Linked DNA regions of Azospirillum brasilense. The protein of the gene in region 1 interacts with the protein of each later gene in a pairwise test. Links are inferred from orthologs where the notes say so. Each region holds a gene or a part of one and is shown in the gene's direction. Other genes may lie near its edges.

Region 1 (2,958 bases):
GGGCGCGGCCCGGCAGCAGCAGATGGCCGGGCTTGCGGCGGAAGAAGGTGACGGTCAGCGCCGCCTGCGGGGCCACCCCCATCACTTGACCGCTGTCGCCGTGCAGACCACTGGGCACGTCCACGGCGACGACGGTGCGCCCCGCCATCGCCTCGACGACCTCCTTGGCCATGCCGTCGAGCGGACGGGCCAGCCCGGCCCCGAACAGCGCGTCGATGACCAGGGGGTTGCCCTCCAGCAGCCAGGGGTCGGCGGCCTCCACCGGCCCGGTCCAGTGACCGGCCGCCACCGCCGCGTCGCCGCGCAGGGCGGAGCGGGACCCCAGCAGGGCCAGCCGCACCGGCCAGCCCGCTTCGAGAAGAAGGCGCGCGATGACGAAGCCATCTCCGCCATTGTTGCCCGGACCGCACAGGACGACGGTCGGGTGCGGCGCCCAGCGCTCGCAGACCGCGCGCACCACCGCGGCCCCCGCCGCTTCCATCAGCACAGGCCCCGGCACGCCGCCCGCCATGGTCAGCGCGTCGGCACGGTACATCTCCGCCACGGAAAGCAGTTCGTCCATCGCCTCCACCCGCCGCAATCCCGCATCACCGTCACCCGGCACAATAAGCACCGCGACGGCCGCAGCATAGCCGGGCACAGGGGGAATGAAAGGACTGGCCTGATTGGCACAGGAATTGGAAGAAAGGACTGGGGCGATGGATGGGACTCGAACCCACGACCGCTCGGACCACAACCGAGAGCTCTACCAACTGAGCTACCACCGCCACCGGGGACGAAAAGATTCGTCCGCAAACACCCGACCCGTCGCCCCGACCGATGCAACGCCGGCGTGAACTGCTCACGAAACCGACACATCCGCCGTCAAGGAGGACTGGGGCGATGGATGGGACTCGAACCCACGACCGCTCGGACCACAACCGAGAGCTCTACCAACTGAGCTACCACCGCCACCGGGGTCGCCTATTTGCCCCAAGGGACGGGGCGGGTCAAGCTCTATTTTCCACCTTGTCCATCAATGTGAAAAGCCGGGTGGAAAGCCGGCGCTACCCCATCCGAACGGACAAGGCTGCGCGGATTGCTTGCAGCATGTGCACAAATATTGTTCACTTCGCCCTATCCGTTGGCAGTCGCGTGCCGCCCACGGTGGCATCGGCCCGCTGCGGCCCGGCATCCCACGCAGCCGGATCGCAACCGCTCCGATTGGCACGCAACGTGCTTTACATCGGACCGTCGGCAGAGCCGTGGACGGTGCCTGCCGACGTTGGCACCTCGTACACGAGAGACCCATGAAGAAGATCGAAGCCATCATTAAGCCGTTCAAACTCGACGAAGTGAAGGAAGCCCTTCACGAAGTCGGCATCAAGGGCATCACCGTCACCGAGGCCAAGGGCTTCGGCCGTCAGAAGGGGCACACCGAGCTGTACCGCGGCGCGGAGTATGTGGTCGACTTCCTGCCGAAGGTGAAGATCGAGGTGGTGATGGAGGACTCCCTGGTGGAGCGGGCGATCGAGGCGATCCAGCAGGCCGCCCACACCGGCCGCATCGGCGACGGCAAGATCTTCGTCACCCCCGTGGAAGAAGTTGTCCGCATCCGGACCGGCGAGAAGGGAGGCGACGCGATCTGATCGCGTCCCGAGAACCCGACCACCGGCCACCATGAACCAGCCCCGCCCACAACCGACGCAGAGCCGGCCGACTCCGATCGGGCCGACGCAGACCGTCGCAACCGCGAGCGGAACGATCCGTGCGTGGATGCCCATCCGGGCGCGACTTTTTGTGCTGTCACGTTGTGTGCTTGGGAAAGGCATGACATAACGTCCGCCGCGAGCGCCGTCACCCGCCCCTTGGTCGGTTTGACGCAGCGGGACCCAAACCTCTTAAGCGTGGAAAAAGAGATATGTCCGACATCAGCAAGGTCTTCGACCTGATCAAGGAACACGACGTCAAGTACGTGGACCTCCGCTTCACCGACCCGCGCGGCAAGCTGCACCACACCGCTCAGCACGTCTCGACCATCGACGAGGACGTGTTTGAAGACGGCATCATGTTCGACGGCTCCTCGATCGCCGGTTGGAAGGCGATCAACGAGTCGGACATGATCCTCCAGCTCGACCCGACCACCGCCGTCATGGACCCGTTCTCGGCCCAGCCGACGCTGAACATCCTCTGCGACGTGTACGAGCCGTCGACCGGCCAGCCCTACGCCCGCTGCCCGCGCGGTATCGCGAAGGCCGCCGAGAAGTACATGGCGTCGGCCGGCATCGGCGACACCGCCTACTTCGGCCCGGAAGCCGAGTTCTTCGTCTTCGACGACGTCAAGTTCAAGGTCGAGATGAACAAGGTGTCCTACGAGTTCGACTCGGAGGAAGGCCCGTACACCTCGGACAAGGACTATGAGGACGGCAACCTGGGCCACCGCCCGGGCGTCAAGGGCGGCTACTTCCCGGTCGCTCCGGTCGACAGCGGCTCGGACCTGCGCGCCGAGATGCTGAGCGTGCTCGCCGAGATGGGCGTGCCGGTCGAGAAGCACCACCACGAGGTGGCCGCTTCGCAGCATGAGCTGGGCATCAAGTTCGACACGCTGGTCCGCACCGGCGACAACATGCAGTACTACAAGTACGTCGTGCACAATGTCGCCCACGCCTACGGCAAGACCGCGACCTTCATGCCGAAGCCCGTCTTCGGCGACAACGGCTCGGGCATGCACATGCACCAGTCGATCTGGAAGGAAGGCCAGCCGCTGTTCGCCGGCAACCAGTACGCCGACCTGTCGGAACTGGCGCTGTACTACATCGGCGGCATCATCAAGCACGCCAAGGCGCTGAACGCCTTCACCAACCCGACGACCAACTCGTACAAGCGTCTGGTCCCGGGCTACGAGGCTCCGGTTCTGCTGGCCTACTCGGCCCGCAACCGTTCGGCCTCCTGCCGCATCCCGTACGTCGCCTCGCCGAA
Region 2 (3,513 bases), 1.3 Mb from region 1 along the record:
CGCTCAGGCCGCGCCGGCGGAACTGCGCCCGCACCACCGCGGCCCAGCCCTTGCGGATCTGGGCGATCTTGACGGCGTCGGAGGCCCTGACGTCGGTGGCGGTGCCGCAGATCTCGAAGAGAAGCGCGTCGCCGATGGAGCCGGGGCACAGCGCCAGGGCATGCACCAGCCAGGCCATCAGCTCGGCCGGGGTGTGGCGCGGCAGGCCGCGCTCCGCCAGGGTCAGGGCGTTCCCGAGGTTCGCCAGCTCCCGCCGTGCCGTTCCGGGGTTCGGGATCATCAATGGCCTCCCTCGCGCGTGTCTCACTGGCAGCTCCTTACCTCTTTGGATTGGAGCGCGTCAGTGACGGCCATCACAGCGGCACTCCGAATGGGATCATGCAGGAAACAGACGGCAGCCTCTTTTGGTGTGCCGCGTGCGAATTATCCTCTTTCCCGTTATAGTCGGGACGCCGCACGGTTCGTCGCACCCCTCGCATCCCTGGGAAGGCTCACGTTTTGCCGATGCTCTCCACCCGCGCCGCCTCCGCCGACGCGTCCGACGCCAAGGACGCCGGCACAGCCAACATCCCCAACAAGCGCGCGATCCTGTCCCGGCGCAAGCTGGCGGAGGACCTGGAGACGCTGGTGGCGGAGCATGGAACCGGCGACAAGCTGCGCCCCGCCCTGATCGCCCGGTTGCGCGGCGCGCTGAACGATGGACGGGCGGAGGTGCGCGCCCGCTTCGAGGCCAAGGGATCGGGCGAGGATTGCGTGCGGCAGAACTGCTACCTCGCCGACGGGGTGGTGCGCTCGCTGGCCGACCTCACGGTCACCCACATCTTCCCGACCCCCAACCCGACCTCCGGCGAGGTGTTCGACATCGTCGCCACCGGCGGCTACGGCCGGGGCGAGCTGGCGCCCTTCTCCGACATCGACCTGCTGTTCCTGCTGCCCTACAAGCGCACCCCGCGGGTGGAGCAGGTGGTGGAGTACATGCTCTACATCCTGTGGGACCTCGGGCTGAAGGTCGGCCACGCGGTGCGCAGCGTCGACGACTGCATCCGCCAGTCCAAGGCCGACGTCACCATCCGCACCGCCATCCTTGAATCCCGCTACCTCTGGGGTCCGCGCAAGCTGTTCACCGAGCTGCGCCGCCGCTTCGACCGCGAGGTGGTGGCCGGCACCGGGCCGGAATTCGTCGAGGCCAAGCTGGCCGAGCGCGACAACCGCCACCTGAAGCTGGGCGACAGCCGCTATGTGCTGGAACCCAACCTGAAGGACGGCAAGGGCGGCCTGCGCGATCTCCAGACGCTGTTCTGGATCGCCAAGTACCTGTACCGCGTGGAGGATGTGGACGATCTGGTCGGCAAGAAGGTGCTGCTGCCGGAGGAGGCGCAGCGCTTCGCCAAGGCGCAGAACTTCCTGTGGACCGCGCGCTGCCACCTGCACTACCTGACCGGGCGCATGGAGGACCGGATGACCTTCGACGTGCAGACGTCGATCGGCAACCGCATGGGCTACACCGACCACGCCGGGACCAAGGGCGTGGAGCGCTTCATGAAGCATTACTTCCTGGTCGCCAAGGACGTCGGCGACCTGACCCGTATCTTCTGCGCGGCGCTGGAGGCGGAATCGAAGCGGCCGCCCAAGTTCAACATCCTGCGGCTGGCGGCCCTGGCCCGCCGCAAGGACGTGGACGGTTTCGTGGTGGACGGCGAGCGCCTGAACGTCCGCAGCGACCGCCAGTTCAAGGACGAGCCGCTGGACATGATCCGGCTGTTCCACACCGCCCAGCAGAACGACATCGACATCCACCCCAACGCGTTGCGCGCCATCACGCGCTCGCTGTCGGTGGTGGGGCCGAAGCTGCGCGCCGACCCGGAGGCCAACCGGCTGTTCCTGGAGATTCTGACCGGCCGCAAGGACCCGGAGATCACGCTGCGCCGCATGAACGAGGCCGGGGTGCTGGCCCGATTCATCCCCGACTTCGGCCGGGTGGTCGCGCAGATGCAGTACGACATGTACCATGTCTACACGGTGGACGAGCACACGCTGTTCGCTCTCGGCATCCTGCACAAGATCGAGATGGGCGAACTGACCGACGAGCTGCCGCTGTCGTCAGAAGTGATCCACAAGGTGGTGTCGCGGCGCGCGCTCTACGTCGCCGTGCTGCTGCACGACATCGCCAAGGGCCGCGGCGGCGACCATTCCATCCTCGGCGCTCGGGTGGCGGAGAAGCTGTGCCCGCGCCTCGGCCTGACGGCGGAGGAGACGGAAACGGTCGCCTGGCTGGTGCGCTGGCACCTTGCCATGTCCTACACCGCCTTCAAGCGCGACCTGGAAGACGACAAGACGGTGCGCGACTTCGTCTCGCTCGTCCAGTCGCCGGAGCGGCTGCGCCTTCTGCTGGTGCTGACGGTGGCGGACATCCGGGCGGTCGGGCCGCAGCGCTGGAACAATTGGAAGGCCACGCTGCTGCGCGAGCTGTACAACCGCTCGGAGGAGGTGATGTCCGGCGGCCTGTCGGTCGAAGGGCGCGGGCGCCGCATCCAGGCCGCCCAGGCGGCGCTGCGGGACGAATTGTCCGACTTCGACGCCGCCGATTTCGAACGGCATCTCGCGCTCGGCTACCCGGCCTACTGGCTGGCCTTCGACGCGGAGACGCTGGGCCGTCAGGCGCGGCTGGTCCGCGAGGCGCTGCGCGACGAACGGCCGCTGACCGTCAACACGCGCATCGACCGCGGCCGGGCGATCACCGAGGTGACGATCTTCGCCACCGACCACCATGGCCTGTTCTCCCGCCTCGCCGGGGCGCTGGCGGCGGCGGGAGCGGACATCGTCGACGCCCGCATCTTCACCATGACCAACGGCATGGCGCTGGACGTCTTCACCGTGCAGGATGCGGCGGGCGGCGGCGCCTTCGAGAGCGGCGACAAGCTCGCCAAGCTGTCGGTGATGATCGAGAAGGTGCTGTCCGGCCAGTTGAAGCCGCTGCACGACCTGACCAAGCGCAAGGCCCCGCACGCCAGCCGCACACGCGTCTTCCACGTGCCGCCGCGCGTGCTGATCGACAACAACGCCTCCACCACCCACACGGTGATCGAGGTCAACGGGCGCGACCGTCCCGGCCTGCTCTACGACCTGACCCGCGCGCTGACCAACCTCACCCTGCAAATCTCCTCGGCGAAGATCTCGACCTACGGGGAGAAGGCCATCGACGTCTTCTATGTGAAGGACGTCTTCGGCCTGAAGGTCACCCACGAGAACAAGCTGGCCCAGATCCGCGAGCGGCTGCTGCACGCGCTCGCCGATCCGTCCGCATAAAAGCCGGGCCTCAGGACAGCTGGTCCTCCGCCCAGCCGTCGAGCGCCTTGGCGGCCAGACCGGCCAGCACGCCGGTCGCCATGCCGGCGGCGTAGTCGGACGCCCAGTGCCGTTCGGTGGCGAGGCTTGACCAGCCCACCGCCGCGGCGAAGCCCAGGGTGACCATGGTTTCCGGGGACAGGCCGCGGTTCAGCCCGACCGCCGTGG
Region 3 (3,153 bases), on another replicon or contig:
TTGAGGGTCCGGTGATCCTCGCCCCTATGTCCGGCGTTACCGACCTGCCGTTCCGGAGGCTGGTAAAGCAGTCGGGCTGCGGACTGGTCGTCTCCGAGATGGTCGCGAGCCAGGCGATGATCCGCGAGAACCGCCAGACGCTGCGCATGGTCGAGTGCGAACCGGAGCAGTTCCCCATGGCCGTCCAACTCGCCGGCTGCGAGCCCGACGTGATGGCCGAAGCGGCAAAGCTGAACGAGGACCGCGGGGCGGCCATCATCGACATCAACTTCGGCTGTCCCGTGAAGAAGGTGGTCAACGGGCACGCCGGCTCCTCCCTGATGCGCGACGAGGCGCTCGCCGCCCGCATCCTGGAAGCCACGGCGAAGGCGGTCACGATCCCGGTGACGCTGAAGATGCGCAAGGGTTGGGACGACAGCAGCCTGAACGCGCCCCGTCTAGCCCGCATCGCCGAGGAGTGCGGGATCAAGCTGGTCACCGTCCACGGCCGCACCCGCGAGCAGTTCTACAACGGCACCGCCGACTGGTCCTTCATCCGCTCCGTGAAGGAGGCGGTGTCGATCCCGGTGGTGGTCAACGGCGACATCACATCCTTCGACGCCGTGGATCGTGCGCTCGCCGAGTCCGGCGCCGACGGGGTGATGATCGGGCGCGGCGCCTACGGGCGCCCCTGGTTCCCCGCCCAGGTTATGCATTACATCCGCACCGGCGAGCGGTTGCCCGACCCGCCGCTCCACGAGCAGCTCGACACGCTGCTGGAGCATTACGACGCCATGCTGACCCATTACGGCGTCGAAGGCGGGCTTCGCGTCGCCCGCAAGCACATCTCCTGGTACTCAACGGGCCTGCGCGACTCCGCCGAATTCCGCTCGGAGGTCAACCGCATGTCCGATCCCGAACGAGTGCGCGGCTTCATCCGCGACTTCTACGCCCCGGCGATCGAAAGGATGGCTGCCTGATGGCCCGTGCATCTGCCGCTGCTCCACTGCCCCGCCGCCCGGCGCGGCCCCGTGCGCCCTCCAGTTCCTACCGTCCCGTCCGCCCCTGCATCGATCCGTCCGTCATGCTGAACGCGCTCCCCGACCCGGTTCTGGTCGTCGACGGCTCCGGCGACATCCGCTACGTGAATCTGGAGGCGCAGGAGTTCTTCGGCCTGTCCGCCGCCATGATGGAAGGCATGCCGCTGGCCGAGCTGCTGCCGCCCAACAGCCCGGTCAGCCAGTTGATCGAGCAGGTGCAGCAGGGTCGCCACCGCGCCTCGCAGGAAGGTGTCGTCATCGACACGCCGCGCATCGGCCCGCACCATGTCACCGTGCGGGTCACCGCGCTGGGCGAGCCCGCCGACCATGTGCTGCTGACGGTCAACGAGCGTACGCTGGCCCGCAAGATCGACAATTCCCTGACCCACCGCAACGCTGCCCGCTCGGTCACCGCCATGGCGTCGATGCTCGGGCATGAGGTCAAGAATCCGCTGTCGGGCATCCGCGGAGCGGCACAGCTCCTGGAGGAAAACTGCAGCGAGTCCGACCGGGTGCTCACCCGGCTGATCTGCGACGAGGCCGACCGCATCGTCGCTCTGGTCAACCGGATGGAGGTCTTCTCCGACCAGCGCCCGCTGGAGCGCGATGCGGTGAACATCCACACCGTTCTGGAGCATGTCCGCAAGGTGGCCCAAAGCGGCTTCGCGCGGAACATCCGCTTCATCGAGCGCTATGACCCATCCCTGCCGCCGGTTTATGGCAACCGCGACCAGCTTATCCAGATTTTCCTCAACCTGATTAAAAATGCGGCAGAAGCTGCACCGGAATCGGGCGGCGAAATCATTCTCAGCACATCTTATCAGCACGGCGTCCGCATGGCCCTGCCCGGCGGCGACACCCGCCTGCACCTGCCGTTGCTGGTGTCCGTTCAGGATAATGGGGACGGCATACCCGACGACCTGCGTTCCAACCTGTTCGATGCGTTCATTACGACCAAGGTCAATGGGACTGGCCTGGGGCTTGCATTGGTAGCCAAAATCGTCGGCGACCACGGCGGCGTCATCGAATTTGACAGCCAGCCGCGCCGCACCGTCTTCAAGGTCTCGCTACCCATGTTCGATGAAGCGCAGATGAGCGGCGATCCTGCACCGGCCAGAGGCATCCGAGGGGCCATCGGATGAGCGCAGCCACGATCCTGGTTGCGGACGACGACCGCGCCATCCGCACCGTTCTGACCCAGGCACTCGCCCGTCTCGGGCACGAGGTGCGCACCACCGGCAATGCCTCCACGCTCTGGCGCTGGGTGGCGGACGGGCAGGGCGACCTCATCATCACCGACGTGGTGATGCCCGACGAGAACGGGCTGGACCTGATTCCGCGGATCAAGAAGATCCGGCCCGATCTGCGCATCATCGTGATGAGCGCGCAGAACACGCTGATCACAGCGGTGAAGGCGGCGGAGCGCGGTGCCTTCGAGTATCTGCCCAAGCCCTTCGACCTGAAGGAGCTGGTCTCAGTCGTCGAACGGGCACTGAACTCCAACACGCCGCCGGCGGCCTTGCCCGCCGACGCCGGCGAGGCGGACGAGCAGCTTCCCCTGATCGGACGCTCGCCGGCCATGCAGGAGATCTACCGCGTCCTTGCCCGTTTGATGGGCACCGACCTGACGGTGACGATTACCGGCGAGTCGGGAACCGGCAAGGAGCTGGTGGCCCGCGCGCTGCACGATTACGGCAAGCGGCGCAACGGCCCCTTCGTCGCGATCAACATGGCGGCCATTCCGCGCGAACTGATCGAGTCCGAGCTGTTCGGTCACGAGAAGGGCGCCTTCACCGGAGCCACCAACCGCTCCACCGGCCGGTTCGAGCAGGCGCAGGGCGGCACCCTGTTCCTCGACGAGATCGGCGACATGCCGCTGGAGGCGCAGACCCGCCTGCTGCGCGTGCTACAGGAAGGCGAGTACACGACCGTCGGCGGACGTACACCGATCAAGACGGACGTACGCATCGTCGCCGCGACCCACCGCGATCTGCGCACCCTGATCCGCCAGGGCCTGTTCCGCGAGGACCTGTTCTACCGCCTGTGCGTCGTCCCTATCCGCCTGCCGCCGCTGCGCGAGCGTACGGAGGACGTACCGCTCTTGGTTCGCCACTTCCTGAACCAATGCTCGGCC

Evidence for each region.
Region 2: the proteins of AMK58_RS06055 (region 1) and AMK58_RS00070 interact in binary tests that used the Escherichia coli proteins (3 or more experiments, as listed by UniProt). The link is inferred for Azospirillum brasilense from one-to-one orthologs.
Region 3: the proteins of AMK58_RS06055 (region 1) and AMK58_RS17625 interact in binary tests that used the Escherichia coli proteins (3 or more experiments, as listed by UniProt). The link is inferred for Azospirillum brasilense from one-to-one orthologs.

Annotation. Positions count from the first base shown.
Region 1 is NZ_CP012914.1:1,324,327-1,327,284, reverse strand. Bases 155-2,958 are described here. They hold AMK58_RS06055 (P-II family nitrogen regulator), read left to right. Parts: upstream 155-1,289; coding sequence 1,290-1,628; downstream 1,629-2,958. Other genes in these bases: glnA (type I glutamate--ammonia ligase), read left to right, coding at 1,901-2,958; AMK58_RS06070 (bifunctional ADP-dependent NAD(P)H-hydrate dehydratase/NAD(P)H-hydrate epimerase), read right to left, coding at 155-562. In the rest of the region: more of AMK58_RS06070, read right to left, coding at 1-154. UniProt on the Escherichia coli protein: P-II indirectly controls the transcription of the glutamine synthetase gene (glnA). P-II prevents NR-II-catalyzed conversion of NR-I to NR-I-phosphate, the transcriptional activator of GlnA. When P-II is uridylylated to P-II-UMP, these events are reversed.
Region 2 is NZ_CP012914.1:12,979-16,491, forward strand. The notes cover bases 148-3,506. They hold AMK58_RS00070 ([protein-PII] uridylyltransferase), read left to right. Parts: upstream 148-504; coding sequence 505-3,306; downstream 3,307-3,506. Other genes in these bases: AMK58_RS00065 (hypothetical protein), read right to left, coding at 148-280; AMK58_RS00075 (phosphatase PAP2 family protein), read right to left, coding at 3,317-3,506. In the rest of the region: more of AMK58_RS00065, read right to left, coding at 1-147; more of AMK58_RS00075, read right to left, coding at 3,507-3,513.
Region 3 is NZ_CP012915.1:848,223-851,375, reverse strand. Bases 61-3,059 are described here. They hold AMK58_RS17625 (two-component system sensor histidine kinase NtrB), read left to right. Parts: upstream 61-958; coding sequence 959-2,161; downstream 2,162-3,059. Other genes in these bases: ntrC (nitrogen regulation protein NR(I)), read left to right, coding at 2,158-3,059; dusB (tRNA dihydrouridine synthase DusB), read left to right, coding at 61-959. Also shown: more of dusB, read left to right, coding at 1-60; more of ntrC, read left to right, coding at 3,060-3,153.